Regions from separate parts of the Azospirillum brasilense genome, predicted to be linked through region 4. Evidence: predicted binding sites of a transcription regulator. Region 4 holds the regulator's gene; each other region holds the start of a gene.
The links. The regulator PhoB, encoded in region 4, activates phosphate uptake and scavenging genes when phosphate is short. The targets are predictions, from matches to a motif close to TNTCATAAAACTGTCA.
Positions count from the first base shown of each region.

Region 1: the regulator PhoB is predicted to act here: its motif matches at 5,785-5,800, upstream of D3869_RS04315 (diacylglycerol/lipid kinase family protein).
Region 2: the regulator PhoB is predicted to act here: its motif matches at 4,433-4,448, upstream of ugpB (sn-glycerol-3-phosphate ABC transporter substrate-binding protein UgpB).
Region 3: the regulator PhoB is predicted to act here: its motif matches at 1,021-1,036, upstream of D3869_RS21155 (Na/Pi cotransporter family protein).

Region 1 covers NZ_CP032345.1:869,619-876,868, reverse strand. Annotated here, with positions in the region: gene lpxK (tetraacyldisaccharide 4'-kinase) at 1-820, opposite strand, end outside; gene D3869_RS04335 (3-deoxy-D-manno-octulosonic acid transferase) at 817-2,100, opposite strand; gene D3869_RS04330 (globin-coupled sensor protein) at 2,386-3,741, shown strand; gene D3869_RS04325 (glycosyltransferase family 4 protein) at 3,790-4,788, opposite strand; gene D3869_RS04320 (UDP-2,3-diacylglucosamine diphosphatase) at 4,785-5,630, opposite strand; gene D3869_RS04315 (diacylglycerol/lipid kinase family protein) at 5,847-6,767, shown strand; gene D3869_RS04305 (hypothetical protein) at 6,889-7,250, shown strand, end outside.
Region 2 covers NZ_CP032345.1:1,932,045-1,939,294, reverse strand. Annotated here, with positions in the region: gene D3869_RS09370 (sn-glycerol-3-phosphate import ATP-binding protein UgpC) at 1-1,070, opposite strand, end outside; gene ugpE (sn-glycerol-3-phosphate ABC transporter permease UgpE) at 1,074-1,946, opposite strand; gene ugpA (sn-glycerol-3-phosphate ABC transporter permease UgpA) at 1,943-2,827, opposite strand; gene ugpB (sn-glycerol-3-phosphate ABC transporter substrate-binding protein UgpB) at 3,016-4,353, opposite strand; gene D3869_RS09345 (hypothetical protein) at 4,670-5,062, opposite strand; gene D3869_RS34730 (sensor histidine kinase) at 5,154-6,371, opposite strand; gene D3869_RS09335 (M48 family metallopeptidase) at 6,570-7,250, shown strand, end outside.
Region 3 covers NZ_CP032346.1:1,580,040-1,587,289, forward strand. Annotated here, with positions in the region: gene D3869_RS21150 (DMT family transporter) at 35-958, shown strand; gene D3869_RS21155 (Na/Pi cotransporter family protein) at 1,142-2,782, shown strand; gene D3869_RS21160 (NAD-dependent epimerase/dehydratase family protein) at 2,801-3,733, opposite strand; gene D3869_RS21165 (response regulator) at 4,058-4,453, opposite strand; gene D3869_RS21170 (MASE3 domain-containing protein) at 4,431-6,473, opposite strand; gene D3869_RS21175 (ribbon-helix-helix domain-containing protein) at 6,691-7,077, opposite strand; gene D3869_RS21180 (Crp/Fnr family transcriptional regulator) at 7,183-7,250, opposite strand, start outside.
Region 4 covers NZ_CP032345.1:1,737,564-1,744,813, reverse strand. Annotated here, with positions in the region: gene cysK (cysteine synthase A) at 1-779, shown strand, start outside; gene D3869_RS08455 (hypothetical protein) at 1,091-1,900, shown strand; gene D3869_RS08450 (HesA/MoeB/ThiF family protein) at 1,976-2,764, shown strand; gene D3869_RS08445 (DsrE family protein) at 2,790-3,227, shown strand; gene D3869_RS08440 (hypothetical protein) at 3,254-3,505, shown strand; gene phoB (phosphate regulon transcriptional regulator PhoB) at 3,821-4,525, opposite strand; gene phoU (phosphate signaling complex protein PhoU) at 4,557-5,372, opposite strand; gene pstB (phosphate ABC transporter ATP-binding protein PstB) at 5,431-6,216, opposite strand; gene pstA (phosphate ABC transporter permease PstA) at 6,254-7,250, opposite strand, start outside.

The DNA of each region.
Region 1 (7,250 bases), 870 kb from region 4:
GGGCCATCACCTCCTCGGGACGGTAGGGATGGTGGTCGGCGAAGGCGGCGCGCTCCACCACGCGGGCGCCCAGCGCCTCCAGCGTCGCGAAGAACTTTTCGGGCCGCCCGATGCCGGCGAAGGCCAGGACCGTCCGCCCGGCCAGGGCACGGGCCTCCTCGACCGGCTCCAGCCGGGCGTGCAGGAGGGGCAGGGTGCCGGCGACGCGGCGCTCCACCCCGGCGCGGTCCTCGCCCACGACGACGACGGCTCCGGCGCGGGCCAGCCCGCGCTCCACCGGCTCGCGCAGGGGGCCGGCGGGGATGAGGTGGCCGTTGCCGAAGCCCACCGCCCCATCCACCACGATCAACGAGAAATCCTTGAAGAGGCCGGGATTCTGGAAGCCGTCGTCCATCACCAGGACGGAGGCCCCCGCGGCGATGGCCGCCCGCGCCCCGGCGGCGCGGTCGCGCGCCACCCAGCAAGGGCCATGGGCGGCCAGCAGCAGCGCCTCGTCGCCCACCGCGGCCGAATCGTGGACGCCGAGGTCGACGGCCAGCGGGCCGCGCTCGCGCCCGCCATGGCCGCGGGTGAGGAAGGTGGGTGCCACGCCGCGGGCGCGCAGGGCCTCGGCCACGGCGATGCAGACCGGCGTCTTGCCGGCGCCGCCCGCCACCAGATTGCCGACGCAGAGGACCGGTGCCGGGGTCCGCTCCGGCCGCCCCGCCGCCATGCGCAGCCGCCCGGCCAGCCCGTAGAGCGCGCCCAGCGGGGCGAGCGCCCAGCCCAGGGCCGCCCCGGCGGCTCCGCCGGACCCGTACCAGAAGCCGGGAGTCCTCATGCCGCGGGCCGGACGCTGCCGACGCCGAGGACAGGGGCGAGCGCGGCCAGGGCGCGGTCGACGATCCGCCGGTTGCCCTCGGTCACCGCCGTCGCGCCGGCGGCGACGCGGGCGCGGGCGGCTTCGTCGCTCAGCAGGCGCCCGACCGCGTCGGGCAGCGCTTCCGTCCCGGCCACCGGCAGGGCGCCCCCGGCGGCTTCGAGCTGGCGGGTGATCTCCGTGAAGTTCCACATGTGCGGGCCGTAGAGGACGGCGCAACCGAGCAGGGCCGGTTCCACCGGGTTCTGGCCGCCGTGGGGGACGAAGGAACCGCCCATGCAGACCACCGGGGCCAGCCGGTAGAACAGCCCCATCTCCCCCATCGTGTCGGCGATGTGCACGGCGTCCGCGGCGGCGGGCAGGGCGCCCTCGCCGCGGCGCGAGACGGTCAGGCCGCGCTGGCGCAGCAGCGCCGCGATGTCGGGGCCGCGGTGGGCGTGGCGGGGGATCAGCAGGGTCAGCAGGCCGGGCAGGCGCTCGGCCAGCGCGTCATGCACCGCGGCGGCCAACTCGTCCTCGCCGGGGTGGGTGCTGGCGAGCAGCCAGACGGGACGCCCGGTGCAGGCCGCGCGCAGCGCCGCCAGAGCCGCGGGATCGGCGGGCGGCGGCTCGGCGGAGAATTTCAGGTTGCCGACGCTGACGACGCCCCGCGCGCCGAGACGGCGCAGCCGGTCGGCGTCCTCCTCCGACTGGGCCAGCGTGACCTGGAAGGTCGAAAGCAGCGGCGTGATCAGCCCCGACGCGCAGCGCCAGCGGTTGAAGGAGCGTTCCGACATGCGGGCGTTGACCAGCGCCGCCGGAATGCCGCGCGCCCGAACGGCGCCGAGCAGGTTCGGCCAGATCTCCGATTCCGTCCACAGCACCAGATCGGGGCGCCAATGGTCGAGGAAGCGGTCGACCGCGGCGGGCAGATCCACCGGCACATACTGGTGGAAGGCACGCTTCGGCAGGCGGCGGCCCATCAGCTCCGCCGAGGTGACCGTGCCGGTGGTCATCAGGACCGTCAGGTCCGGCGTCTCGGCGAGCAGGCGGTCGATGAGGACGAGGACGGAGTTGGCCTCCCCCACGCTGGCCGCGTGAATCCAGGCGAGCCGTCCGGGTGGGCGCGGGCGCGCGGCCGTGCCGAAGCGTTCCTCCCGGCGGGCGGAGTCCTCCTTGCCGGCGGCCAGCCGCCGGTCGAGATACAGACGAACCGCCGGCCCGGCGAGGGTCGTCAGGCCGCGGTAGAGTGACTGAAGCATGCGGGTCGAAACGCCATCCGACAAAACCAACGCGGCCAGATTTCCCGGTCGCGGTCCTGTCCACTTTAGCATGGGGGGCTGTGGCAGAGGTAAGGCTTTGCGCTAACGCCCGCCGGAAGGCTGATGGCCGGATAGGAGCGGATCGCATACCTGAGTATGACGATTTTGGGACCTCTTATGATAATTTTGAAGCAATCCGTTGCTATTCTGATGGCGTAGAAACCTCGGCAACTTCGAGGAAGGCGGGCAATGCGTCGGCCTTCAATATTTCAGGATGATAACATCATGGCGGGCGTACAGGAACGTGACGGCCAGGAAAACCGGCTCCGTGCCTTCAACATCACCGAAGCGGACATCGCGCGTTTGCGCGCCAACCGGGACTTCGCGCAGCACCGTCTGCCCGTGCTGCTGGAACAATGGCACAGCGCCTTCGCGGCTTGGCCGGAAATCCGCGACGCCCTGACCCTGCCCGACGTCCACGCCGCGCGCGTCGCCCACTGGACCCGCGTGGTCTCGGGCGACTTCGGCCCGGGCTTCCTGGAGTCCGCCCATCGGCTGGCCAAGGCTTTCTACGACCACGGTGTGCCGGGCTATGCGGTGGCCATCTGCCACCACACGGTATCCAGCGGCATCGCCCGCGAACTGGGCCTCGACGCGGCGGAGGGCCGCGGATCGCTGTTCGGGTCGCGGAAGGCGGCGGAGCGGGCAGCCCTGCGCGACACGCTGGGACGGGTCGCGTGGCTCGACCTCGAAGTGCTGCTGGAGACCTACGCGGCGGCCGAGCAGGAGAGCAAGCGCGCCATCCTGAAACAGGTCGCCGACAGCCTGGAGGGCAGCGTCAGCGGCATCGCCGACAACACGGTGGCCGCGTCGGACGAGATGAAGGGCAACGCCCAGCGCATGGCGCAGATCGCCGCCGCCACCAACCGCCAGTCGCTCGCCGTCGCCGCCGCCGCCGAGCAGGCGTCGGCCAACGTGCAGACGGTCGCCGCCGCGTCGGAGCAGCTCACCAGCTCCATCGGCGAGATCAGCCGGCAGGTCGCCCAGTCCTCGCAGATCGCCCGCGGCGCGGTGGCCGAGGCGGAGCGGACCAACGCCACGGTGAACGGTCTGGTCGACGCCGCGCAGAAGATCGGCGCGGTGCTCCAGCTCATCAACAGCATCGCCGGGCAGACCAACCTGCTGGCGCTGAACGCGACGATCGAGGCGGCCCGCGCCGGCGAGGCCGGCAAGGGCTTCGCGGTGGTCGCGCAGGAGGTCAAGAACCTCGCCAACCAGACCGCCAAGGCGACGGAGGACATCTCCGCCCAGATCGCCAGCATCCAGGAGGTGGCGCGCGGCTCCGCCGAGGCGCTGAGCGGCATCGGCGCCACCATCGGCAGCATCAACGACATCGTCATCACCGTTTCCGCCGCGGTGGAGCAGCAGACCGCCGCCACCCAGGAGATCGTCCGCAACGTGCAGGAGGCGGCCCGCGGAACCCGCAGCGTGACCGACACCATCGGGGCGGTGACCAAAGGGGCGTCGGAGACCGGCAGCCTCGCCGAGGAGGTGCTGGGGGCCGCCGGCAATCTGCACTGCGAGTCCGACCGCCTGCGCGAGAGCGTGGACCTGTTCATGCAGCGCATCCGCGCCGCGTGATCGGAAAGGGCGGGACCGGCCGCGTGCCGGCCCCGCCCCATGCCGCCCTCAGGTGAACGGGCGCAGGTTCGCCAGGAACTGTTCGGCGGAGCGGCGCCAGGAGAAGTTCAGGGCATGGTCCCGGCAGTGTTCCGGCGGGATGGTCAGGGCGCGCTCGATCGCCCCCTTGAGATCCTCGTCCAGGCAGCCGGCGCCGGAGCCGTCGACCACGTCCAGCGGGCCGGGCACCGGGTAGGCGGCCACCGGCACGCCCGAGGCCAGCGCCTCCAGCAGCACCAGGCCGAAGGTGTCGGTGCGCGACGGAAAGACGAAGACATCCGCCGCGGCGTAATGCTGGGCCAGCTCCTCGCCATGGCGGGCGCCGGCCCAATGGACCTCCGGATATTTCTGCTGAAGCTCCGCGCGGGCCGGGCCATCGCCGACCACCAGCTTGCTGCCCGGCAGGTCGAGCCTCAGAAACTCCTCGAGGTTCTTCTCCACCGCGACGCGCCCGACATAGAGGGCGATGGGGCGGGGCAGCGCCAGAAAGCCCTTGGCGCGGGGGCGGAACAGCTCGGTGTCGACACCGCGGGTCCAGCGCCGGATGTTGGTGAAGCCGCGGGCGGCGAGGTCGCTCTCGATGGACGGCGTCGCCACCATCACTGCCGAGGAGGGCCTGTGGAACCGGCGCACCACCGCGTAGCTGAGCGCCAGCGGGACCGGCGCCCGGTCGCGCACATATTCGGGAAAGCGGGTGTGGTAGGCGGTGGTGAAGGGCTTGCCGCGGGCGAGGCAGTAGCGCCGGGCGGCGAAGCCCAGCGGCCCTTCGGTGGCGATGTGGATGCAGTCGGGGCGCAGCGCGTCGATCATCGCCGCCAACCGCCGCCCCGCGCCAAGCGCCAGTCGGATTTCCGGGTAGGTGGGCATGGGCACGGTGCGGAAGCGGTCGGGGCCGATCACCTCCACACGGTGGCCCATGGCCTCCAGTTCCGAACGGACGGTGCCGATGGTGCGCACCACGCCGTTGACCTGGGGGAGCCAGGCGTCGGAGACGATCAGGATGTTCACGCCGCAACCGACTCCTTGGCCGCCTTCTCCTTCTCCGTCTTCTCCTTTGCCGGAAGGCGGGCGGGGAGCGTCGTTGCGGTGCGCCGGCGGATGTCCGCCGCCCAGTCGATGATCTCCAGCCGGCCGCAGGGATGCTCGACCAAGGCGGTGCAGGACTCGACCCAGTCGCCGTCGTTGCAATAGAGGATTCCTTCCATGTCGCGGATTTCCGCGGTGTGGATGTGGCCGCAGACGACCCCGTCCACCTTGCGGCGCCGGGCCTCGTCGCCGAGGGCGGTCTCGTAGTTGCCGATGAATTCGACCGCCGTCTTCGTCTTGTGCTTCAGGAAGGCGGACAGCGACCAGTAGGGGAAGCCCAGCTTGCGGCGGACCCAGTTGAACAGCGTGTTGGCCTGGAGCAGGGTCACGTAGGCGTTGTCGCCGATGAAGGCCAGCCAGCGGGCGTACTTCACCACCACGTCGAAGCGGTCGCCGTGGGTGACCAGCAGCCGCCGCCCGTCGGCGGTGACGTGGATCCACTCCTCCACCACATGAACGCCGCCGAACTGCAGGCCGGCGTAGTCGCGGGCGGCCTCGTCGTGGTTGCCGGGGATGTAATAGACCTGCACGCCCTTGCGCGCCCGGCGCAGGATCTTCTGCACCACGTCGTTGTGCGCCTGTGGCCAGTACCACGCCTTGCGCAGGCGCCAGCCGTCCACGATGTCGCCGACGAGATAGAGGTGCTCGGACTCGTTCTGCTTCAGGAAATCGAGAAGATACTCCGCCTTGCACCCCCGCGTCCCCAGATGGACGTCGGAGATCCAGATGCTGCGGTACTGCTTGACGTCGCGTGATGCGCTCATGCCCCGCTCCATCGCCGTTTTGGCAAGGGTTCATGGAAACATGTTCCGTATATCGGCGGCTCGTTGTCTTGACAACGATTTCAATAACGCGCATCTGTTGGGTCCATTGATTTCGATAAGACTTCTTGGCGGTGAAACAAAGGCGAAATATGACTTTATCAAAACTGAAGCATAATGGTCATATTGGATGCCGGAGCGGCGAATGGAGGCGAATCGGTGCCTGAGACGTCGAGTCCGGCCGCGGCGACCCGGCGTCGTCTTCTGGTCATCCACAACCCGGTGGCCGGCGCCCGCCGGGCGCGCCGTCTGGGCGTGGTGCTGGACCTGCTGGAGCAGCGCCACGGGGCTGCGGTGACGCTTCGGGCCACCGGCGGGCGCGGCGACGCGGAGGCGATGGCCCGTACGGTGGCGCCCGGCGTCTTCGACGCGGTGGTCGCCGCGGGCGGCGACGGCACCATCAACGAGGTGGTCAACGGGCTGGGCGCGCGCGGACATGGGGAGACGACGATCCCCTTGGGCATCGTGCCGCTGGGCACCGCCAACGTGCTGGCCCATGAGCTGGACCTGCCGCTGGACGCGGAGGGCGTGGCGCGGGTGCTGGCGGAGGGGCGCCCACTGCCGGTGCATCTGGGTGTGGCGAATGGCCGCGCCTTCGCCATGATGGCCGGCGCCGGCCTGGATGCCCGGGTGGTCGAGCGGGTTGACGCGCGGCTGAAGCGGCTGATCGGCAAGGGTGCCTATGCGGTGGAAACGCTGGCCCGGATCGCCGCGGGCGGCGGCGGTCCCTACCGCGTGGCGGTGGATGGCGCGGAGCCGGTGGACGTCGCCTCCGTCATCGTCGCCAAGGGGCATTTCTACGGGGGGCGCTTCGTCTGCGCGCCCGACGCCCGGCTGGCCGACCCGCGGCTGCACGTCTGCCTGTTTCCGCGGGCAGGGCGGGGGAACGCCCTGCGCTACCTGTGGGGCGTCACCGCCGGGCGGCTGCCGCGATTCCCCGACTACCGCATCCTGCCCGCCCGCCGCGTGGTCATCGACGGGCCGGCGGGGGAGCCCGTGCAGGGCGACGGCGACGTGATCGCCCGTTTGCCGGTGGAGATCGCGCTGGCTCCCTGGGTCTTGCCGGTGCTGGCGCCCTGACGGCTGTTTTAAGAGTCCGTTAAGAGGTGCCTTGGGAAAATTATTTGGGAACATTCAATAATTACTTCGATCTCTAAGGATTAAGGCCCCGCGGCCCAGGCGGGACCGAAAGGGGGAAGCCATGTCCGCGTCGATCAACGCCCTGTTTTCGGCCACCACGGCCAGCGCCACCGCGACCGCCACAAAAATGAAGCCCGCCGGGGGGGCCGCCGAAGCGGAGGGGACCTGGAAGGCGGCCTCCGACGCCGGGTCCTCCGCGGGCTCCGCCGCCCTGGCCGCCTTGAAGGGCGAGGACAGCGTGGAACTCAGCGGTCTGGCGAAGTCGCTGACCGGCGTGGCGGGGAAGGTCTTCGCCTCCATCGGCTCCAAGGGCCGCGCGATGCTGGAAGACTTCGTCAAGTCCGGCAAGATGACCGAGAAGGACGTGGCGTTGGGACTGCGCCAAATGGCGACCAACGCCGTGAAGGACCGCTTCATCAAGGA
Region 2 (7,250 bases), 190 kb from region 4:
TCCGGCAGGCGCCGGCCGGTCTCCGCGTCGAACAGGTGCAGGGCGTCGGGCGGCGCGCCGACGCGCAGGGTCTCGCCCTCGCGGCAGGACGGCAGGCCGGCGACCCGGACCACCAGCGCCTCCCCGTCCGGCAGGCGGCCGTAGACCACCGTGTCGGCGCCCAGCGCCTCCACCAGATCGACCGTGACGATCAGCGGCCCATGGCCGGGGGTAACGGCGAGATGCTCCGGCCGCACGCCCAGCTTGACCGGCCGCCCGGCCATGTCGGGACGTGGGCGCGGCAGGAGGAAGGCGGTGCCGCCGGGCAGCGCCACCGCCTGCCCCGCACCGTCGAAGCGCGCGTCCAGCACGTTCATCGGCGGCGACCCGATGAAGCCCGCCACGAACAGGCTGGCCGGGCGCTGGTAGACCTCCAGCGGCGTGCCGACCTGCTCGGCCACCCCGTGGTTCATGACCAGGATGCGGTCGGCGAGCGTCATCGCCTCCACCTGGTCGTGCGTCACGTAGAGGCTGGTGATGCCCAGTCGGTCCTGGAGCCGCTTGATCTCGACGCGCATCTGGGTGCGCAGCTTGGCGTCCAGGTTGGACAGCGGCTCGTCGAACAGGAAGGCGGCGGGCTCGCGCACGATGGCGCGGCCCATGGCGACGCGCTGGCGCTGCCCGCCGGACAGCTGGCTGGGCCGGCGGTCGAGGAAGCGGTTCAGCTCCAGGATTTCCGCGGCCTTGGCGACGCGCGCCTGGATCTCCGCCTTGGGCAGGCCGCGGATCTTCAGCCCGTAGGCCATGTTGTCGAACACGCTCATGTGCGGGTAGAGCGCGTAGTTCTGGAACACCATGGCGATGTCGCGGTCCTTGGGCTCCAGCCCGTTGACCACCCGCCCGCCGATGGCGATCTCGCCGCCGGTGATGCTCTCCAGCCCGGCGACCATGCGCAGCAGCGTGGACTTGCCGCAGCCCGAGGGGCCGAGCAGCACGAGGAACTCCCCGTCCGCGACGCTGATGTCGATGCCCTTGATGGCCTCGACGGCGCCGTAGGACTTGCGGACCCGATTCAGATCGACCGTTGCCATTTCTTATTTCTCGCTGTCCACAAGGCCTTTGACGAACCAGCGCTGCATCAGCACGACCACCGCCACCGGCGGCAGCATGGCCAGCACCGTCGTCGCCATGATGAGATTCCAGTCGGTCGCGGCCTCGCCGTTGCCGATCATCTTGGTGATGCCGATGACCACCGTCTCCATCTCCGCGCTGTTGGTGATCAGCAGCGGCCACAGATACTGGTTCCAGCCGTAGATGAAGAGGATGACGAACAGCGCCGCGATGTTGGTGCGCGACAGGGGCAGCACCACGTCCAGGAAGAAGCGCAGCGCCCCCGCCCCGTCGATCTTCGCGGCCTCCACCAGCTCGTCCGGGATGGTCAGGAAGAACTGGCGGAACAGCAGCGTCGCCGTCGCCGAGGCGATCAGCGGGATGGTCAGCCCGGCGTAGCTGTCGATCAGGCCGAGGTTCGCCACCACCTCGTAGGTCGGGATGATGCGCACCTCCACCGGCAGCATCAGCGTGATGAAGATCATCCAGAAGAAGACCATGCGCAGCGGGAAGCGGAAGAAGGCCACCGCGTAGGCCGAGATGATCGAGATGGCGATCTTGCCCAGCGCGATGACCAGCGCCATGACGAGGCTGTTCCACATCATGATGCGCACGGGCGTGTGCATGACGCGGTTGCCCTGCGATTCGCTCCAGGCCGAGGCGTAGTTGTTCAGCATCTCCCCGCCCGGCGTCAGCGGCAGGTTGCCGCGCCCGATGGTGGCGGCGTCCCAGGTCGAGCCGATGACCGTCACGTAGATCGGGAAGGCGAAGATCAGGACGCCCAGCATCAGGATCAGGTGCGGGACCATGTCCATCAGGCGCCCGCCGGAGCGCGGGGTGTCACGGTCGCGGTTCATGAATAATGCACCTTGCGCTCGACGAAGCGGAACTGGATGGCGGTCAGCGCGATGACGATGACCATCAGGATCACCGACTGCGCCGAGGAGCCGCCCAGGTCGTGGTTGACCACGCCGTCCTGGTAGACGCGGAAGATCAGCGTCTCCGTGGCCTTGCCCGGCCCGCCGTGGGTCAGGGCGTGGATCGTGCCGAAGGTCTCGAAGAAGGCGTAGACGATGTTCACCACCAGCAGGAAGAAGGTGGTCGGCGACAGCAGCGGGAAGGTGATCGTCCAGAAGCGGCGCACCGCCCCCGCCCCGTCGATGCTCGCCGCCTCAAGGACGGAGCGCGGGATGGCCTGGAGGCCCGCCAGGAAGAAGATGAAGTTGTAGGAGACCTGCTTCCAGCTCGCCGCCAGGATGACCATGGTCAATGCCTGACCGTCGTTCAGCCGGTAGTCCCAGGCGTAGCCGAGGTTGTTCAAGGCGCGGCCCAGGATGCCGATGTCCGGGTTGAAGATGAACATCCACAGCACGGCCGCCACCGCGGGCGCCAGGGCGTAGGGCCAGATCAGCAGCGTCTTGTAGGCGGACGCCGCCCGGATCTTCGAATCGGCCATCACCGCCAGCCCCAGCGCGGAGGCCAGCGACAGGACGGTCACCGACGCGCTGAAGACGATGGTGGTCTTGACCGTCTCCAGATAGTTCGGGTCGCTCAGCACCGCCTGGAAATTCTCCAGCCCGACGAACTGGCTGCGCAGCCCGAAGGCGTCCTGGAGATGCACCGACTGCCACAGCGCCTGCGCCGCCGGCCAGATGAAGAAGATCAGCGTCACCGCCACCTGCGGCGCCAGCAGCAGGTAGGGCAGCGCCCTGTTGTCGAAAATCACGCGACGTTGCATGGAACCCTTCGGTTGTCTCCGGTTCTTTCCGCCCTCTCCCGCCCCGGGAGAGGGAAGGGACCCGCGCGAAGCGTGGGAAGGGTGAGGGTAAGGCCAAGGATCAGCTCTTCGATCCTCGGTCGACCCTCACTCGGCCCTTCGGGCCACCCTCTCCCGGGACGGGAGAGGGAACAGCCCATAAGCCTTGCTCAGTTCTTGTTGGCGCGCTCGAAGTTGCGCAGGACCGTGTCGCCGCGCTTCACCGCGTTGTCCAGCGCCTGCTGGGCGGTCTGCTGGCCCTGGAACGCCTTCTCCATCTCCTCCTGGATGATGTTGCGGATTTCCGGCAGGTTGCCCAGCCGCAGCCCCATGGTGTTCTCCGTGGTGGCGGTGCGGGTGAGCTGCTCCGCCGGCACCTCGGCGCCGGGGTTCTTGTCGTAGAAGCCTTCCTTCTTGGCCAGCTCGAAGCCCTGGAGCGTCACCGGGACGTAGCCGGTGTCCATGTGCCACTTGGCGTCCACCTCCGGACGGGCGAGGTGGCTGAAGAAGGCGGCGACGGCCTTGTACTCGTCGGCGGTGCGCTTGGGCGAGGTCATCACCCAGAAGGAAGCGCCGCCGATGATCGAGTTCTTGGGCGAGGCGATGGCGTCCGGCCAGTAGGGCAGCGGCGCGGCGCCCCAGTTGAACTTGGCCTCCTTGACGATGCGCCCGCGCAGGCCCGACGAGGCCTGGATCATCGCGCATTCGCCCGACGGGAACAGCGAGTCCGCGGCGTTGTCGCGCCCGCCGTAGCGCAGCGCGCCTTCCTTCTGCAGGTCGATCAGCGTCTGGAGATGCTTCACGAAGAACGGGTCGTTGATCTTCAGCGTGGCGTTCAGCCCGCCGAAGCCGTTGGCCTCCGATGCGAAGGGCTTGTCGTGGAGCGCGCCGACCTGCTCGAACTGCGTCCAGGTCGGCCAGGAGAAGGTCATCGGGCAGGTCACGCCCGCCGCCTTCAGCTTGCGCGCCGCGTCGGCCACCTCCGGCCAGGTCGCCGGCGGCTTGTTGGGGTCGAGCCCGGCCTTCTGGAAGGCGTCCTTGTTGTAGAAGGTGATGGTGGTGGAGCTGTTGAACGGCAGGGCCATCATCTTGCCGTCCTTGGAGCTGTAATAGCCCCGGACCGCCGGGATGTAGGCCGCGGCTTCGAGGCCCGACCCCGTCTCGCTCATCAGCTGGTGCACCGGCTTGATGGCCGGACCGGCGGACAGCATGGTGGCGGTGCCGACCTCGAACATCTGCACGACGTGCGGGGCGTTGCCGGCGCGGAAGGCGGCGATGGCCGCCTGCATCGTCTCCGGATAGCTGCCCTTGAAGGTCGGGTTGACCTGGACCTTGTCCTGGCTCTCGTTGAAGCTTTTCACCACCTGCTCAAGCTGGCCGCCGAGCGGCTGGGGCAGGCCATGCCAGAATTCGATGACGGTTTTCTGCTGGGCATAGGCGGCGCCGGTGAAACCGGCGGCGAGCGCGAAGACGGCCGTCGAGACGGCGAGCTTGCGGCGGGTCAGCATGGTGGTCTCTCCCTGGAACCAATCGATTGCGTGATGTGCTGACATGCAGGGCGCGGGTTGCGGTCCCGCGACGGTCTTGTGAAGATTTGATGACGTGTCCGGAACGCGCGCGCACGGACGCGCCGCATCCGCTCCTGGCGGTTGCAACGTCGGTCCTGCGTGAGGCACGGAACGGGACTTAGGGTGGTGACGGGTGCTGCGCCGGCATCGATGGTTTTCCTCCCCGTTTGCGTGTTTCCTTTTTTTGCAAGCCTTAAGGACAGAGAGGGAGGCTGTCAATCAGCCGTACGTATCAGTACGGACTATCACCCTTACGTCATCTCTCGGGGTGCCGTGTTTGGGCGAGCGCCCAGAGCGCGGAGTCGTCCCGGCACAGCGACCCGGCCAGGTACGAGAGGCTGTCCCCCATCAGGCCGGAGGAGCGCAGCAGGCAGTAGGACCGGCTCGGCGCCGACAGATAGAGCGACGCCGTCGGGGCCGCGACCGGCGGCGCGGGATACAGCGCGGCGGGCGGCGGGCAGTAATAGGGCTGCGCACCGGGGTTGTAGCCGGACACCAGCCGATCCAGACCGGGCCGCGGTCCGAAGACGCAGCCGCGCTGATCCCAGTCCAGGCTCGTCGTTTGCGCCCTGGCGGGCAGGATCGCGAAGGCGGCGATCGTCATCCCCGCCAGACAACCAGCCAGCCGGCACCCTGTTTTGCGATGCATGCTTTCCTCCGATCCCGGGCCGCGCCCGTGGCGCACCCAGACCATGACGCCGGGGCCGGCGGGCCGTGAACGGCCCCGGCCTTGGGAGGAATTATGCGCGTTCCGTCGATGCCCGGCGCGGCGCCGAAGGACGGGTCGGAGAGCGCAAGCGAGGCCGGCGCTCTCTGTTCGTTCGATAAAATGGAGGGAAAGCGGCTCCCCGCCCTGTCACGCCGCGCTGCTGCTCTCGACCGGCAGTTCCGCGGCGCTCGCCGCCGCCAGCGGGACCTCCACCGCGAAGACGGAGCCCTTGCCGGGCACCGAACGCAGCGAGACGCGCAGCCCCAGCAGCGCCGCCAGACGCCGCACGATGGCGAGCCCCAGCCCAAGCCCGTGCCGGCGGTCGCGGTTCGGGTTTCCGAGCTGGTGGAAGTCGTCGAAGATCGCCGCGTGGTCGGCGGGGGCGATGCCGATGCCGGTGTCCCACACCTCGATGCGCAGCGCGCCGCCGCGCCGCCAGCAGCACGCCGCCCGACTCGGTGAAGCGCAGGGCGTTGGACAGGATCGGGCGCAGAAGCTGCTCCAGCAGCACCGGGTCGGTGCTCACCTCCACGTCCGCGGGACGGACGTTGAAGCGCAGGGCCTTGGCGTCGGCCTCCGGCGCGAACTCGTTGAGCAGGCGGCCCAGCGTCTCGTCGATGGGGAAGCTCTGCACCTGCATCCGGACGAGCCCGGCCTCCAGCTTCGACACGTCGAGCAGGGCGCGCAACAGTCCCTCCGCCGCCTCGATCGACATCTCCAGCTTCTCGCCGAGGTCGCGCGCGCCGGGATCGGTCAGGCGGCCCATCAGCAGATGATGGAACAGGTGCATGGCCTGGAAGGGCTGGCGCAGGTCGTGGCTGGCGGCGGACAGGAAGCGCCCGATGGCGGTGCGCCCCGTCTCGGCCTCCTGGCGGACCCGCTCGGCCTCGGCGCGGGCGGCGGCCAGGGCGGCGGCGTTGGTGTCGGCGATGGCGGCGACCGCGGTGATCACCCCGTCCGCGTCGCGCACCGGGCTCAGCACCATTTCGCCCCGGGGCAGCAGGCCGAAGGCCGACACCGGAGTCCCGGTGAGGACGACACGGCGGAGTTGTGCCCCGACTTGGGACACGATGGCCGCTGGGACGTCCAGCTCGGTCAGCTCCCGGCCCTCCACCTCCTCCGGCAGGCGGCCGAAGGCGGCGGCAAAAGCTTGGTTGACCACGAGAAGCCGCGCGTCCAGCCCAAGCAGAGCGTGAGCGGCGCCGTTGGCGGAGACCAGAGCCTCAAGCCAGATCGCACGATCAGTCATATGACCTTCGGTTGAGTTCTTTCTGGTATACTCGACCACAACTTCACCGCAAAAACTGAGATCAGAGCACATTTATCCGGCCACTTGCCCATCCAAGTCAAATATCACATGCAAAACTCACTTGGGACAAATTCCGTTTGAATGTGAGAGAGAAAGGCGCCATTGGCCCCGGCCGGCCATGCGGGCTATAAGTCAGGTATGCTCTTCCGCCGCAAATCCCACCCCTCCAAAGCCCAGGCCAAAGCCCAGGCCCCACGCCCGAAGGCGCCACGCGCCCTGGCCGTCGCCGGCCTGCCCGTGCCGCTGGAGCTGCGGGAAAGCGCCCGTGCCCGCCGGATGACCCTGCGGGTGGACGCCGGGCGCGGGCTGATCCAGGTGGTGATCCCGGTGGGCGTCCCAGAGGCCGAGGCGCTGCGCTTCGTCGGGCGGCACGACGGCTGGGTCCGGGCGCGGCTGGCCGCCCTGCCGCCGCAGCTTCCCTTCGCCGACGGCGCGGTGGTGCCCTATCTCGGCGTCGACCACGTCATCCGGCACGCCCCCGAGCTGCGCGGGGCGACCCGGCGCGAGGACGGCGCGATCCTGGTCGGCGGCCGGGCGGAGCATGTCGCCCGCCGGGTGCGCGACTTCCTGATGGCGGAGGCGCGGCGCGAACTGGCCGAGCGGTCGCGCGCCAAGGCCGCGCTGATCGGCGCGCGGGTCGCCGCCGTCACCGTGCGCGACACCAAGAGCCGCTGGGGAAGCTGCTCGGCCACCGGCCGCCTCTCCTTCTCCTGGCGGCTGATCCTGACGCCGGAGTCCGTGCTCGATTACGTGGTGGGGCACGAGGTGGCGCATCTGCGCGAGATGAACCACTCCCAGCGCTTCTGGACGCTGTGCGCG
Region 3 (7,250 bases), on a different replicon from region 4:
GACGCACAGCCTTCCGCATGGGAGAGGACCGGCCATGACGAACGCCGTCACGAACGCCGCCACGCACGCCGCCACGCATTCCTTACCCCTGACCGACCCGCGGGCGGCGCCGCTCGCCCTGGTCGTTCCCTTCTGCCTCGCCTGGAGTTCGGCCTTCGCCGCCGGGAAGATCGGGCTGGCCGACTGCCCGCCGCTGCTGCTGCTGGCCTTCCGCTTCCTGATCGCCGGGGCGCTGCTGGCCGCCGTTGCGGCGTGGCGGGGCGAGTACCGGGGGATGGGCGGGCGAACCCTCGGCCTGCTGGCGCTGCTCGGCCTGCTCAACCACGCGCTCTATCTGGGGCTGAGCTACAGCGGCATGACCCACGTGTCCTCCGGCCTGACGGCGCTGATCGTCAGCGCGAACCCGGTGCTGACCGCGGCGCTGGCCGCCCTGCTGCTGGGCGAGGCGATGACCCGGCGCAAGGCGGTGGGGTTGGCGCTGGGGGTGGCCGGGGTGGCGCTGGTGGTGCGCGGACGGCTGGGCAGCGGGACCGACGCGCCGCTGGGCATCGCGCTCGCGGTCGGCGCTCTGGTGGCGCTGTCGGCGGGGACCTTGCTGTTCAAGCGGCTGGCGCCGCGAACCGGGCTGCTCGCCGGCACCGGGGTGCAGGTGCTGGCGGCGGGGCTGGCGCTGTTGCCCCTCGGGCTGCTGCTGGAGGACGCCGGGTCGATCCGGCTGACCGCCGGCTTCGCCGGGTCGCTGGTCTATCAGGCGCTGGTGGTGTCGATCGGCGGCTATCTGCTGTGGTTCCGCCTGCTGCAACGGACGAGCGCCACGGAGGCCAGCGCCTATCATTTCCTGATGCCGCCCCTCGGGATGCTGTTCGGCTGGGCGCTGCTCGGCGAAACGGTGCAGCCCTGGGACCTGCTGGGCATCCTGCCGGTGGCGCTGGGCATCCGGCTGGTGACGCGGGGGTAAGGGCCGCATCCCGGCAAAAGGGATACGCCTTTCGCGGGGGATCAGGTTGCGCCCTGCGATTGTTACGTTTTCATGACGCCCCACTCTCCATCGTCCTGTTGTTGAGGCCCACACGCCGGGAGGCCCACCATCTCGACCATCGCCGTCTCGCCCACCCTGGTCCTGATCGACATCCTCGGCGCCGTGGCGCTGCTGCTGTGGGCGCTGCGGCTGGTGCGGACGGGCGTCTTCCGGTGGGGCGGCGCGGCGGTCCGCCGCTGGGTCGGCTACGGCACGCGCAACCGTCTGGCCGCCTTCCTGGCCGGGGTCGCCGCCACCATCGCGGTGCAGAGCAGCACGGCCACCGCCCTGATGACCGCCTCGATGGCCGGGCAGGGCTTCATGACCACCCCCATGGCGCTGGCGGTGATGCTGGGCGCCGACGTCGGGACCAGCCTCGTCGCCCGGCTGCTCGCCATCGACCTGCACTGGCTGTCGCCCAGCCTGCTGCTGCTCGGCGGGGCGCTGCACGCGCTGGGCGGCGAGCATCGCGGGCGGCGGGCGCTGGCCCGCATCCTGGTCGGCATCGGGCTGATGCTGCTCGCCCTGAAGCTGCTCGGCGCGGCCACCCTGCCGGTCCGGGAGTCGGCGCTGGTCCAGGCGATGCTGGAGGCGCTGGGCGGCGAGCCGCTGTTCGCCCTGATCGTCGCCGCGGCGCTGACCGCGGCGGTGCATTCCAGCCTCGCCACGGTGATGCTGGCGGGGTCGCTGGCCGGGGCGGGGGTGATCGGGACCGAGACGGCGGTGGCCCTGGTCCTGGGCGCCAACCTGGGCGGTGCGGTGCCGGCCGTGCTGGCGACCTCGGCGGATGGTGCTGCGGCGCGGCGGGTGCCGCTGGGCAATCTGCTGGTCCGGGTGACCGGATCGCTGCTGGCCCTGCCGCTGGTGCCGATGGCGGCGGCCCTCCTGGCCGGAATGGCCCCGCTGACGGCGGTGGTCAGCGCGCATGTCGCCTTCAACGCGGCGCTGGCCTTGCTCTTCCTGCCGCTGGTGACGCCGCTGGCCCGGCTGACAGAAGGGCTGCTGCCCCAGCCGGAGGACGCGGGGGAGGATGCGGCGACGCCCCGGCATCTCGATGAATCGGCTCTGGAGACGCCCTCCGTCGCCATCGCCGGTGCGGTGCGCGAGACGCTGCGGCTGGGCGATCTGGTGGAGGACATGCTGCGCCGCAGCCTGACCGCCCTGCGTCAGAACGACGAACGCCCGATCGCCGAGGTCAGCCGCGCCGACGACCGGGTGGACCGGCTGCACACCGCGCTCAAGCTCTACCTCGCCAAGCTGGGGCGCCGCCATCTCGACGCCGAGGAGACCCGGCGGGTCGACGACCTGATGGCCTTCGCCATCAACCTGGAGCACATCGGCGACATCATCGACAAAAGCCTGATGGAACTCGCCGCCAAGCGCATCCGCCACCACCTGCATTTCGCCCCGGAGGATTTTCGGGAGGTCGAGGAACTGCACCGCCGCACGGTGGAGAATTTGCGCACGGCGCTCGGCATCCTGATCGGGGAGGACCGGCGGCTGGCCCGGCAGCTCATCGCCGGCAAGGACGCGGTGCGGGCGCTGGAGCGCACCGCCACCGCCCGCCACCTCGACCGCGTGCGCCGCGGCGACGCCGCCAGCATCGAGACGAGCGCCCTCGTGCTGGACATCCTGCGCGACCTGAAGCGCATCAACGCCCATGTCGCCGCCATCGCGCTGCCGATCCTCGATCAGGTGGGCGAACTCAGCGAAAGCCGCCTGAAGGTGGTCGGGCTGCCGCGGCTGGAAAGCCGCGACGTGTAGGGGAAGGGGGCCGCAGCGTTACCGTGGCATCTCCCCGGTCAGGGTGGCGCTCAAACCCTGCAGCAGGCCGAAGCGGCAGCCCTCGCCGAAGGTGGCGCGCAGCCGGGCCGGGTCGCCGATGGACACGCGGATGTCGCCTGCACGCGCCGGCTGGTGCAGGCGGCGCACCCGGCTGGCGCACAGCTCCTGCAGAACCTCAAGCAGCATCAGGAGCGAGGTCGGGCGGCCGGTGCACAGGTTGAAGACCTCCGCCCCCTGGGATTGACGCTCCATCGCCTTGACGAGGAAGCGCACGACGTCGCCGACGAACACGAAATCCCGGACCTGCTCGCCGTCGCCGAAGATCGTCACGTCCTCGCCCTGCGCCACCCGGCGGGCGAAGATCGAGATCACCCCGGAATAGGGCGAAGACGGGTCCTGCCGCGGCCCGTAGACGTTGAAGAAGCGGAAACCGGTCGTCGGCACCCCGTGGATGGCCCAGGCGACGTTGGCGTGCAGCTCGCAGCCCAGCTTGTCCACGCCGTAGGCGGACAGCGGGCGCGTCGCGGCGTCCTCGCGCAGCGGGGTGGCGGTGTTGTCGCCGTAGACCGCGGCGGAGGAGGCGTAGACCACCGGGACCGGGCTGCCGTTGCGGGCGCTGCGCGCCGTCTCGAAGACGGTGACGGTGCCCGACAGGTTGGTGCGGTGGGTTTCCGCCCACAACTCGCGCGAGCGCTGGACGGACGCGACGGCGGCCAGATGGAACACGCCGTCCACCCCCCGCATCGCCTGTTGGACCGCGTCCGGATCGGCGACGTCGCCGACCACCAGCTTGGCCAGCAGCGGCTTGTTCTCCAGCCGGCCGGTGCTCATGTCGTCCAGGATGGTGACCCGGTGCCCGTCGCCGATCAGCCGGTCGGCCAGATGCGATCCGATGAATCCGCAGCCGCCGGTCACGAGATAATGGGCCATGCGCCGTCCTTTCCACCATCGCCATGCATGGTGTCATAGTGGTGAGGCGACGCGGAACGGGCCAGACCATCTTAGGGGTAGCGGAGGGCGCAAGGGATGCGCCGGTCCTGGCCGTTCGGGGTGGCGTCCCCCGAATCGGTGCCGTTTCAGGGGCTTTTTCCAGGACCCCCGCGGCGGGCAGGCGGAACCGAAGGTTCAACAGCCTTATCCACCATCTTATGCACTTTTTTGTGGATAACTTCGGTCAAGAGAACCGATGGCCGCCGCGATGCATCCCGGACACAGTGTGTATCGGAGGACACATCGGGACGGCGCCGTCTTCGGTCAGCCGGCGGCGGACTCTCCCGCCGCGGACAGCAGGCGGGCGACGGCCTTGCGCAGCTCCTCGTTCAGGAAGGGCTTGTAGAGCACGGCGTCCGCCGCGAACATCTCCGCCATCTTCAGGGCATAGCCGGCGGGCAGGTTCGGCGCCCCGCCCGACATGGCGAGCACCTGAGCGCCGGGGTTGCGGGTGCGGGCGGCCTTGATGACCTCCACCCCGTCGGCTTCGGGCATCAGCACGTCGGTGACGATCAGGTCGAAGACGGCGCCGCCCTCCAGCAGGGTGATGGCGACGCGGCCGTTTTCCGCCTCCACGACCTCATGGCCCGCCTGTTCGATCACCTCGGTGACCGCCAGCCGCACGGCGGCCGAATCCTCAACGACCAGCACCTTCGCCATGAACCAGCATCCCATGTGTCGTTTGGCCCGGACCGCCGGTCAGGGCGGTGGGCAGGTCGATGATGAAGGACGTTCCTCGTCCGGGGGCGCTCTCGACCAGAATGTCGCCACCCCCGTTCCGTACGATACCATACACCACCGAAAGCCCAAGCCCCGTCCCCTTGCCCACCGGCTTGGTGGTGAAGAAGGGATCGAACACGCGTTGGCGGGTCGCCTCGTCCATTCCGGTGCCGGTGTCGGTCACGGTCAGCCGCACATAGTCGCCCTCGCCGAGCTGGCGGCGGGACGCGTCCCGCTCCTTCAGGCTCAGGGAACGGGCGCCGATGGTCAGGGTGCCGCCCTGCGGCATGGCATCGCGGGCGTTCTGGATCAGGTTGAGGAGGACCTGGGTCAGTTCGGTCGCGGTGATCGTCACCGCCTTCAGGTCGGGTTCCAGCGGCGTCCGTGTCCCGATGGACGGCGGCATCGAGGGGGCGGCGAGTTCCAGGGCCGAATGAACGGCCTCCTCAAGGTTGCCCGGCGGCGACTCGGCCACCTCGACGCGGGCGAACTGGAGGACGTCGCGCATGATCGTGCGGGCCTTCACTCCGCTGTCGTGGATGGCGTTCAGGTAGGTCTGGAGCTTGCGATCCTCCCCGGCGCGGCCTCGGGCCAGATCGGACAGGCTGATGACCGGTTGCAGCAGGTTGTTGATCTCATGGGCGAGGCCGCCGACGAGGCTGCCGAGCGCCGCCATGGTCTGCTTCTGCCGCGCCGCTTCCGCCGACTGGCGCCGCGCGCTGATGTCACTGGTGGTGCCGCGGTAGCCGAGGAAGGTGCCGTTGCCGTCATAGCGCGGCGTGCCGCTGACCATCACCCAGCGCGCGGCCCCTCCCGGCGAGGCCAGCGGGAAGGAAAGGCGGCGGAAGGGCTCCCGGCGGTGCAGGGCCTCGATCAGGGCGGGGAAATCCTCCTCGGGACGGTTGCGGTCCAGAAGATCGGCGTGGGTGAATCCCAGAAGCTCCGACCCGCCACGCCCGGTGGACTCCTGGGCCCGCGGCGACAGGGCGGTGAAACGCCCGCGCTCATCGGTTTCCCAGAACCAGTCGTTGGAGCATTCCAGAAGCGCCCGCCACCGCGCCTCGCTCTCGCGCAGTTCGGCGGTGCGGGTGGCGATCAGCGACTCCAGCCCGCTCAGATGGTCGCGCAGGGCCTCCTCGCTGCGGCGCATCCGGTAGAAGGCGAGGTCGTAGGGGTTTCGCAGGGCGGTGACGATGATCGCCCGGTAGAGCAGGTAGAAGGACAGGATCTTGATGAAATGCCCCAGCGCGTTGACCGCCCCGTGGGGATGATTGTAGAGCGTGAAGATCAGCTCCTGCGGGGCCAGCAGGGCGATGCCGGCGAAGGTCAGGCCGAACACCCTGGGTTCGAACTGCCGGCGCTTGGCGCACAGCAGCAGACAGGCGACGACCGCCGCGGCGCTGAAGGTGTATTCGGCTCCGATCTTGAAAGGGGTCAGTCCGATGTCCGGCACGAAGCTGTCCGGCATGATGCCGAAGGTGAAGATCGACAGCAGGGTGCAGGCCACGACGGCGGCCTGGAGCAGCAGCACGTCGCCCGCGCGCAGCCGAGTCTCGGTGAGCAGCGGGGCGGCCAGGAAGACCGCGGCCTGAAGGCCACGCGCGGCGATCCAGAGCTGGGTGGATTGGTTGGCGCCGGCCTCGCCGATGACGTTCATGCCGGGGAACGTGATGGCGTGCAGCAGGTCGAACAGCGCGATGCCCGGCATGGACAGGCCGACGAAGGCGAGGAAGGGCGACTGGTTCGTGTCGCGCGTGTTCCAGGCGATCGTGAAGATCGTCATGGAGATGGCGACGGCGAACATCTCCACGCAGAGATGGAACAGCAAGTAGTTGTGATGGGCCAGTATGGCCAGCGTCGCCGTGAGGGTCAGCAGGGCGGCAAGGCCGGACAGGACGGCGCGGTCCCGGAGCCAGCGGGTAAAGGTCGGTTTGATGGCGGACGGCTGGGTCCCGCTCATGAACGGTCGGCTCCGCGGTGGACGGGTGAAGCGACCCACGGACGGCCTGGTCGGTCGACCGTGCGATGCCGCTGGACCGATCAACACACCAAATCCCGTCGGGGTGCAAGCCGGACGTTGAGCCTCTTCAGCGGACGCGGCGATTCCTCACAGGGAATGCATGCCCGCCGTCCTGTCCTCGGGACACGCGCTGGTCAGCGGGAACACCGCCGGAAAATCAGCCTTCCTTGGCGGGCTGGGCCGGAGGAAGGTCGAAGGGCGTGCTGACGAAGGGGTCGCCGCGGCCATGACCGGCGCGGTCGTGACCTTTCTCGGTCGCCGCCTTGCGGTAGTAGCCGACGATGAACACGCGGACGGCGTTGGCCAGCGACACCGCGTTGCCGCGCGACCGGCGGGACTGCGAATCCAGGCGGTCCTTGAGGTCGCTGCACAGCTCGTCCACGGTCAGGTCTTCCCGGTGGCAGATGTCGTCCAACGCTTCCCAGTAGGACGGCTCCAGGCGAAGCTGCGTCGGGTTTCCGAACAGCTTGACGGTGCGTGCCACCAGCGGGATGGCGTTCAGCGGCGATGGCGCGTTGGACGCCTGTGAATCCTGACCCGACATAGCCCTGTATTCCTCGACTGTCAGCCGTGTTTTCTGTCGTGCAGCCAATATAGCGCGATTGAAAAAATTTGCGACGATAAAACTCGGCGGATGTGCTGAGTGGCCTTAGGGCACGTCGCCCGACTCTCCCGCCATATCCTTAAGCATGTATAGATTGGTGATGACGATAAAAC
Region 4 (7,250 bases):
TCGACGCGGCGGAGCGCGCCGGCACCATCGAGCCCGGCCGCACCACCCTGGTCGAGCCGACGTCGGGCAACACCGGCATCGCGCTGGCCTTCGTCGCCGCCGCCAAGGGCTACCGGCTGATCCTGACCATGCCGGAAAGCATGTCGGTCGAGCGCCGCAAGATGCTGAAGCTGCTGGGCGCCGAGCTGGTGCTGACCCCGGCGGCGGAGGGCATGAAGGGCGCCATCCGCCGGGCCGACGAGATCGTCGCCACCGATCCGAACGCCTACATGCTCCAGCAGTTCAAGAACGCCGCCAACCCGGAGATCCACCGCAACACCACGGCGGAGGAGATCTGGAAGGACACCGATGGCAAGGCCGACTTCCTGATTTCCGGCGTCGGCACCGGCGGCACGCTGACCGGCGTGTCGGAGGTCCTGAAGGCCCGCAAGCCCGGCTTCCGCACCATCGCGGTGGAGCCGGAGGACAGCCCCGTCCTGTCCGGCGGCATGCCCGGCCCGCACAAGATCCAGGGCATCGGCGCCGGCTTCGTGCCGGACGTCCTGAAGAAGGACCTGATCGACGAGGTCGTCCGCATCTCCAACCAGCGCGCCTTCGAGACGGCCCGCAAGGTGGCGAAGCTGGAAGGCATCCCGGTCGGCATCTCCTCGGGTGCCGCGCTGGCCGCAGCGCTGGAGATCGGCTCCCGCCCGGAGAACGAGGGCAAGCTGATCGTCGTGATCCTGCCGTCCTTCGCCGAGCGCTACCTCTCCACCGCCCTGTTCGAAGGGCTGGAGTAACACCGGCGTTCCCCCTCCCGCGTCCGTTCACCGGCGCGGGAGGGCGTGTCCCGGGCGCTGTCCCGCGCAACCGGGCGGCGAATATTGCACCGTCGCGCATCCTGCTGTAGAGTGGGACCTGTCTAGTCTTTGTGCCCGGCCCGCGCGTCAGGCGGCGCTTTGACAAAAAGATTGGATTTTAGTAATCTAACCTGTCGGCGCCGGAGCTTTCGGCCGGCGCGGCTCCGCCCTTTGAGGCGACGGCGCGGCTTTGCGGCGCGGCCGCCCGACGGTGCGGAGCGGACGGCACAGGACCAGCGGGGGAGACCACCATGGGCGTCGCGATTCCGAATGCCTCGACGATGAACTGGTTCCAGTTCCGCGGCATCACCAACGAATTGGACTCCAACCTCGCATCCACCGATTACCGCCAGTTCACGGTGTCGAAGACCGGCGAATTCAATTTCAAAATCTCCGACATCAACACCAACATCAAGATCGTCGACCAGAACAACAAGGTCGTCGCCGAGGCGAAGGCGAAGAACGAGGCGGCGGAGACCAGCGCGAAGCTCGGCCCCGGCACCTACACCGCGGTCATCTCCCAGGCCGTCCGCGGGGTGAACGAGCGCGAGTACACGCTGGACATCACCGAACGCCAGAACATCATGATGGTGGGGAGCGGCGCCCAGATGAAGGGCATCGCCCGCGCCGTCGTCGGCAACGACAGCGGCGTCCAGAAGCACACGTTGACCGTCGCCCAGGGCGGCGAGTTCGTCGGCAACATGTCCCTGCCCTACACGCGCTGGGCCCTCATGAGCAAGGAGGGCAAGGTCGTGGCCTCCGGCGACACGATGGACCCGACGAAGTCGGGCGAGGACATGCTGAAGAAGCCCAGCTTCAAGGTCGAACCCGGCCAGTATGAGCTGGTGATCGTCCCGCCGAAGAACGTGGTCGGCGAAATCCCGTACCAGCTGAATTTCGTCCAGAAGGTCGCCAAGACGCCCGAATCGACCGAGGAACGCCCGTTCGACAAGATCATGCGGGAGCGCGAGGCCCGGCTGAAGCAGTGGGCGGCGGAGGATGCGAACAAGTCGTCCAGCACGTCGAAGACCACGCCCTACAAGATGAGCCTGCTCGCCTGACGCCGCCGCCCACGGCGAGGGCCTGAAGCGAGGGGACTTGCGCGGCATGGGGCGTTCCGCGCTATTCTGCGGATCATGGATTTCACCGACACCCAGCTTCACCGCTATTCCCGCCACATCATCCTGCCGGAGGTCGGCGGCGTCGGGCAGGAGGCGCTGTTGCGCGCCCGCGTCCTGGTCGTCGGGGCCGGCGGGCTGGGCGCGCCGCTGCTGCTCTACCTCGCCGCGGCCGGCGTGGGCACCATCGGCGTCATCGACGACGACACGGTGGACCTGTCCAACCTGCAGCGGCAGGTCATCCACGACGAATCGAGCCTGGGCCTGGCGAAGGTGGAAAGCGCCGCCGCCCGCATCCGCGCGCTGAACCCCGACGTGGCGGTGGAGGTGCACAAGGCGCGGCTGACCCGGGACAACGCGCTGGACCTGATCGGGCGCTACGACATCGTGGCCGACGGCTCGGACAATTTCGCCACGCGCTTCCTCCTCAACGACGCCTGCTACTTCGCGAAGAAGACGCTGGTGTCGGCGGCGATCCTGCGCTTCGACGGGCAGGTCTCCACCTTCAAGGCGCATCTTGGCGACCCGCACCCCTGCTACCGCTGCCTGTTCCCCGAACCGCCGCCGCGCGGGCTGGTGCCGTCCTGCTCCGAAGGCGGCGTGCTGGGGGCGCTGGCCGGCTTCGTCGGCTCGCTCCAGGCGACCGAGGTGCTGAAGGAAATCATGGGCATCGGCGAGAGCCTGTCGGGCAGCCTGATGATGCTGGACACGCTGCACGCCTCGTTCCAGCGCATCACGGTGCGCCGCGACCCGGACTGCCCGCTGTGCGGCGCCCACCCGACCATCCACGACCTGTCCGCCCACTGAGCGGCGATTGGGAGAGCCCCGACCCATGGAAGGTCCCGAGTCCCTGTCCATCGTCCTGTTCGCGGGCGGCTTCGACCGGGTGCACTACGCCCTGGTGATGGCCAGCGCGGCGGCGGCGACCAACCGCAAGGTCACGCTGTTCTTCACCGGCCGCGCGCTGAACACGCTGCTCGCCGCAGACACGGACGGCACGCCGGGCTGGCACCGGCTGGACCCCGCCGACGACGGCAGCCGCCCAGCGGAGCGTGACGCCGCCTTCACCGCCAACGGGCTGGCCGGCTTCGAGGAGTTGCTGGAGGCCTGCGTGATGCTCAAGGTCACGGTGATGGCCTGCGAGATGGGGTTGCGCGCGCTCGGCCTGCCTGTTGGCGCCCCTCTGCGCGCCGACGTGCCGGTGAAGACCGGCGGCGTCGTCACCTTCCTGAACGACGCGCCGAAGACCGGCGCGATCCTCTTCGTGTGAGCGCGATGACCGACGACCACAGCCCAATGGACCACAGTCTGGTGATCGAACACGCGAACCGCTTCGAGGCGATCGCCGCGGAGGGCTTCGAGGGCCGGCCCTACCGCGACGCGCTGGCCCATCTGGCGCAGCATGTGACGGCGCATCCCGATCTCGCCCCGCGGGTGGCGCACGCCCTGCGCATGATGATCGGCTTCATCGAGGACAGCGACCCGGCGAAGCGCTTCGGCCCGAAGGTGGCGATCCTGCGGGAGGCGGTGGGGCTGCTGGAGGGGTAAGGGTATTGGACTCTTGGTGGGCAACAGGATTTACACGGATTTCGCGGATTTAAAGCGGATTGCAATCCGCTTTGGACCGCGACGGCGGTCCCGGCCGCACATGCGGCCGAAGCCCGCCGGCAAGTGAGGCGATGTGAGTCTAAAGCGAACGGAAGTTCGCTTTAGGCACGGATGACACGGATTTTTTTTGGGCTTGCTACGCGCATCTTGATCGATCCGGCTCGCGCTGCGCACGCATGAAGAAGAATCCGCGAAATCCGTGTTCAAATCCGTGCAATCCGTGAAGACCCTGTTGTTCCCCAAGTATCCCACACCTCAGATGGACTTGCTGTCCAGCGCGTAGCCGGCCGAGCGGACGGTGCGGATCAGATCCATCTCCGTCTCCTCGTTCATCGCCTTGCGCAGGCGGCGGATGTGAACGTCGACGGTGCGCGGCTCGACATAGACGTCGTGGCCCCACACCACGTCGAGAAGCTGCTCGCGCGAGAAGACACGGCCGGGATGCTGCATGAAGTGGCGCAGCAGGCGGAACTCGGTCGGCCCCAGATGCACGTCGCGCCCGTTCCGGCGCACCCGGTGGGCGGCCAGATCCATGGTCACGTCGGCGAACTGCAGCGTCTCGTCGGTCATGCCGGGGGCCGAGCGGCGCAGCACGGCGCGCATGCGGGCGACCAGCTCGGTCGGGGAGAAGGGCTTGGTGATGTAGTCGTCGGCGCCGGAATTCAGGCCGCGCACGCGGTCCGCCTCCTCGCCGCGGGCGGTCAGCATGATGATCGGGATGTCGCGCATCTTGCTGTTGCGGCGCATCTGGCGGCAGACCTCCAGCCCCGACATCAGCGGCAGCATCCAGTCGAGCAGGACGATGTTCGGCGTCTGCTCACCGGCCAGCAGAAGCGCTTCCTCGCCGTCGGTGGCGGCGTTCACGCGGAAGCCTTCCTTCTCCAGATTGTACTTCAGCAGCGTCACGATGTCGGCTTCGTCCTCGACGATGAGGACGAGCGGCTTCAGCGCCGAATTCATGCTTGTCCCGCTCCCACTGCGCGTCTCGCCGTCACGCGGCATGTCCCGCTCCATCGTTATCCGGGCCGCCGTCCCGCGGCAATCCCCGTTCCACTCGCCCCCGTTCCACCGACTCCGTGGCCGCATCCATGACCGAACCGCCCGGTTCGACCACGGCGAAGCTGCTGCCGTCGTTCTTCGGACGCGCCGCGCGCAGCGTCGTCCCGACCACCAGATAATGGATGGTCTCGGCGATGTTGGTGGCGTGGTCGCCGATCCGCTCCAGGTTCTTCGCCATGAACAGCAGGTGCGTGCAGGGCGTGATGTTGCGCGGGTCCTCCATCATGTAGGTCAGGACCTCGCGGAACAGGCTGGTGTAGAGGTCGTCCAGCTCCTCGTCGCGCTCCCAGGCGGCGATGGCGCGCTGGACGTCGCGCTCGATGTAGGCGTCCAGCACGTCCTTCATGATCGACTCGACCAGCCGCCCCATGCGCGGGATGGCCACCGCCGGGCGCACCACCGGCACCTGGGCCAGCGCCAGCGAGCGCTTGGCGATGTTGGAGGCGTAGTCGCCGATCCGCTCCAGGTCCGACGCGATCTTCAGCGCCGACACGATCTCGCGCAGGTCCTGGGCCAGCGGCTGGCGCAGGGCGAGCAGGCGCACGGCCTCGGCGTCGATGTCGCGCTCGTAGGCGTCGATGCGCTGGTCGGCCTGCATGACCTGGGCGGCCAGCGCGACGTCGCGGCGGGCCACCGCCTTCACGGCGGCGTCCACCTGCGCTTCGGCGACGCCGCCCATCTGGGTGATCAGGTTGGACAGGCGTTCAAGTTCGTGCGCGAAGGAACGCACGATGTGTTCGTTGCTCATGCTTCACGTCCTTCGCTGAGGAGGAGTCGCGGCGGTGCCGGGGATCAGAGGCCGGCGATCAGCCGTAGCGGCCGGTGATGTAGCCCTGGGTGCGCTCGTCCCGCGGGTTGGTGAAGATTTCCTCGGTGTCGTCGCACTCCACCATGTCGCCCAGGTGGAAGAAGGCGGTCTTCTGGGAGACGCGGGCCGCCTGCTGCATGTTGTGGGTGACGATGACGATCGTGTAGTTCTCGCGCAGCTCGTCGATCAGCTCCTCGATGTGGGCCGTCGCGATGGGGTCAAGCGCCGAGCAGGGCTCGTCCATCAGGATCACCTCGGGGCTGACGGCGATGGCGCGGGCGATGCACAGGCGCTGCTGCTGGCCGCCGGACAGGCCGGTGCCCGGCTCGCGCAGGCGGTCCTTCACCTCGTTCCACAGGCCGGCGCGCTGCAGCGAGGTCTGGACGATCTCGTCCATCTCGTCGCGGTGGCTGGCGATGCCGTGGATGCGCGGGCCGTAGGCGATGTTGTCGTAGATCGACTTCGGGAAGGGGTTCGGCTTCTGAAAGACCATGCCGACGCGGGCGCGGAGCTGCACGGCGTCGATGTTCTTGCCGTAGACGTCCTCGCCGTCGAGCGCGATCAGCCCCTCGACGCGGCAGTTCTCGATGGTGTCGTTCATGCGGTTCAGGCAGCGCAGGAACGTCGACTTGCCGCAGCCGGACGGGCCGATCAGCGCCATCACGCGGTTTTCCTGGATCTCCAGGTTGATGCCCTTGAGCGCCTGCTTGGCCCCGTAGAACACCTTGACGTCGCGGGCGACCATCTTGGTGCCGTGGATGCCGGCGGCGGGACGCGAAGCCATGGCCGTGGCCGGGATGTGGGTCTGGACGCTCATGGGGTTACCAACGCCTCTCGAATTTCTTGCGCAGGAAGACGGCCAGGCCGTTCATCAGGATGAGGAAGGCGAGCAGGATCAGGATCGCCGCGGAGGTGCGCTCCGTGAAGGCCCGCTCGGGGCTGTCCGCCCACATGTAGATCTGCACCGGGATGGCCGTGGCGCTGTCGGTCAGGCCGCCCGGGATGTCCACAATGAAGGCCACCATGCCGATCATCAGCAGCGGCGCCGTCTCGCCCAGCGCGCGGGCCATGCCGATGATGGTGCCGGTCAGGATGCCCGGCAGGGCCAGCGGCAGGACATGGTGCGTCACCGTCTGCAGCGGCGAGGCGCCGACGCCCAGCGCCGCCTCGCGGATCGACGGCGGCACCGCCTTCAGCGCGACGCGCGAGGCGATGATGATGACCGGCAGGGTCATCAGCGCCATCACCAGACCGCCGACCAGCGGGGCGGAGCGCGGCAGCCCGAAGAAGCCGAGGAACACCGCCAGACCGAGCAGGCCGAAGATGATCGACGGCACCGCGGCGAGGTTGTTGATGTTCACCTCGATCAGGTCGGTCCAGCGGTTCTTCGGCGCGAACTCCTCCAGATAGACCGCGGCGGCGATGCCGATGGGCACCGACAGCAGCATGGTCACCACCAGCGTCAGGGCGGAGCCGACGACGGCCCCCAGGATGCCCGCCTGTTCCGGCTCGCGGCTGTCGCCGGCGGTGAACAGGGTGGTGTTGAAGCTGCTGCGGATGGAGCCGTTGGCGACCAGCGCGTCGATGGCGGCGATCTTGACGTCGTTCAGCCGGCGCTCGCTCTCCGGCACGTCGCGCCGGATGAAGCCCTTCATGAACTGGTCGATCTCGTCGTCGGCGCGGACCCAGACCGTCTGCGTGGTGCCGATGAGGGACGGGTTGGCGTTGACCATCGCCTCCAGCTCGTACGGCGCGCCGGAGGACAGCAGGTCGTTCAGCGAGCGGCGGGTGGCGCGGTCGGTGGCGGCCGGGACCTGG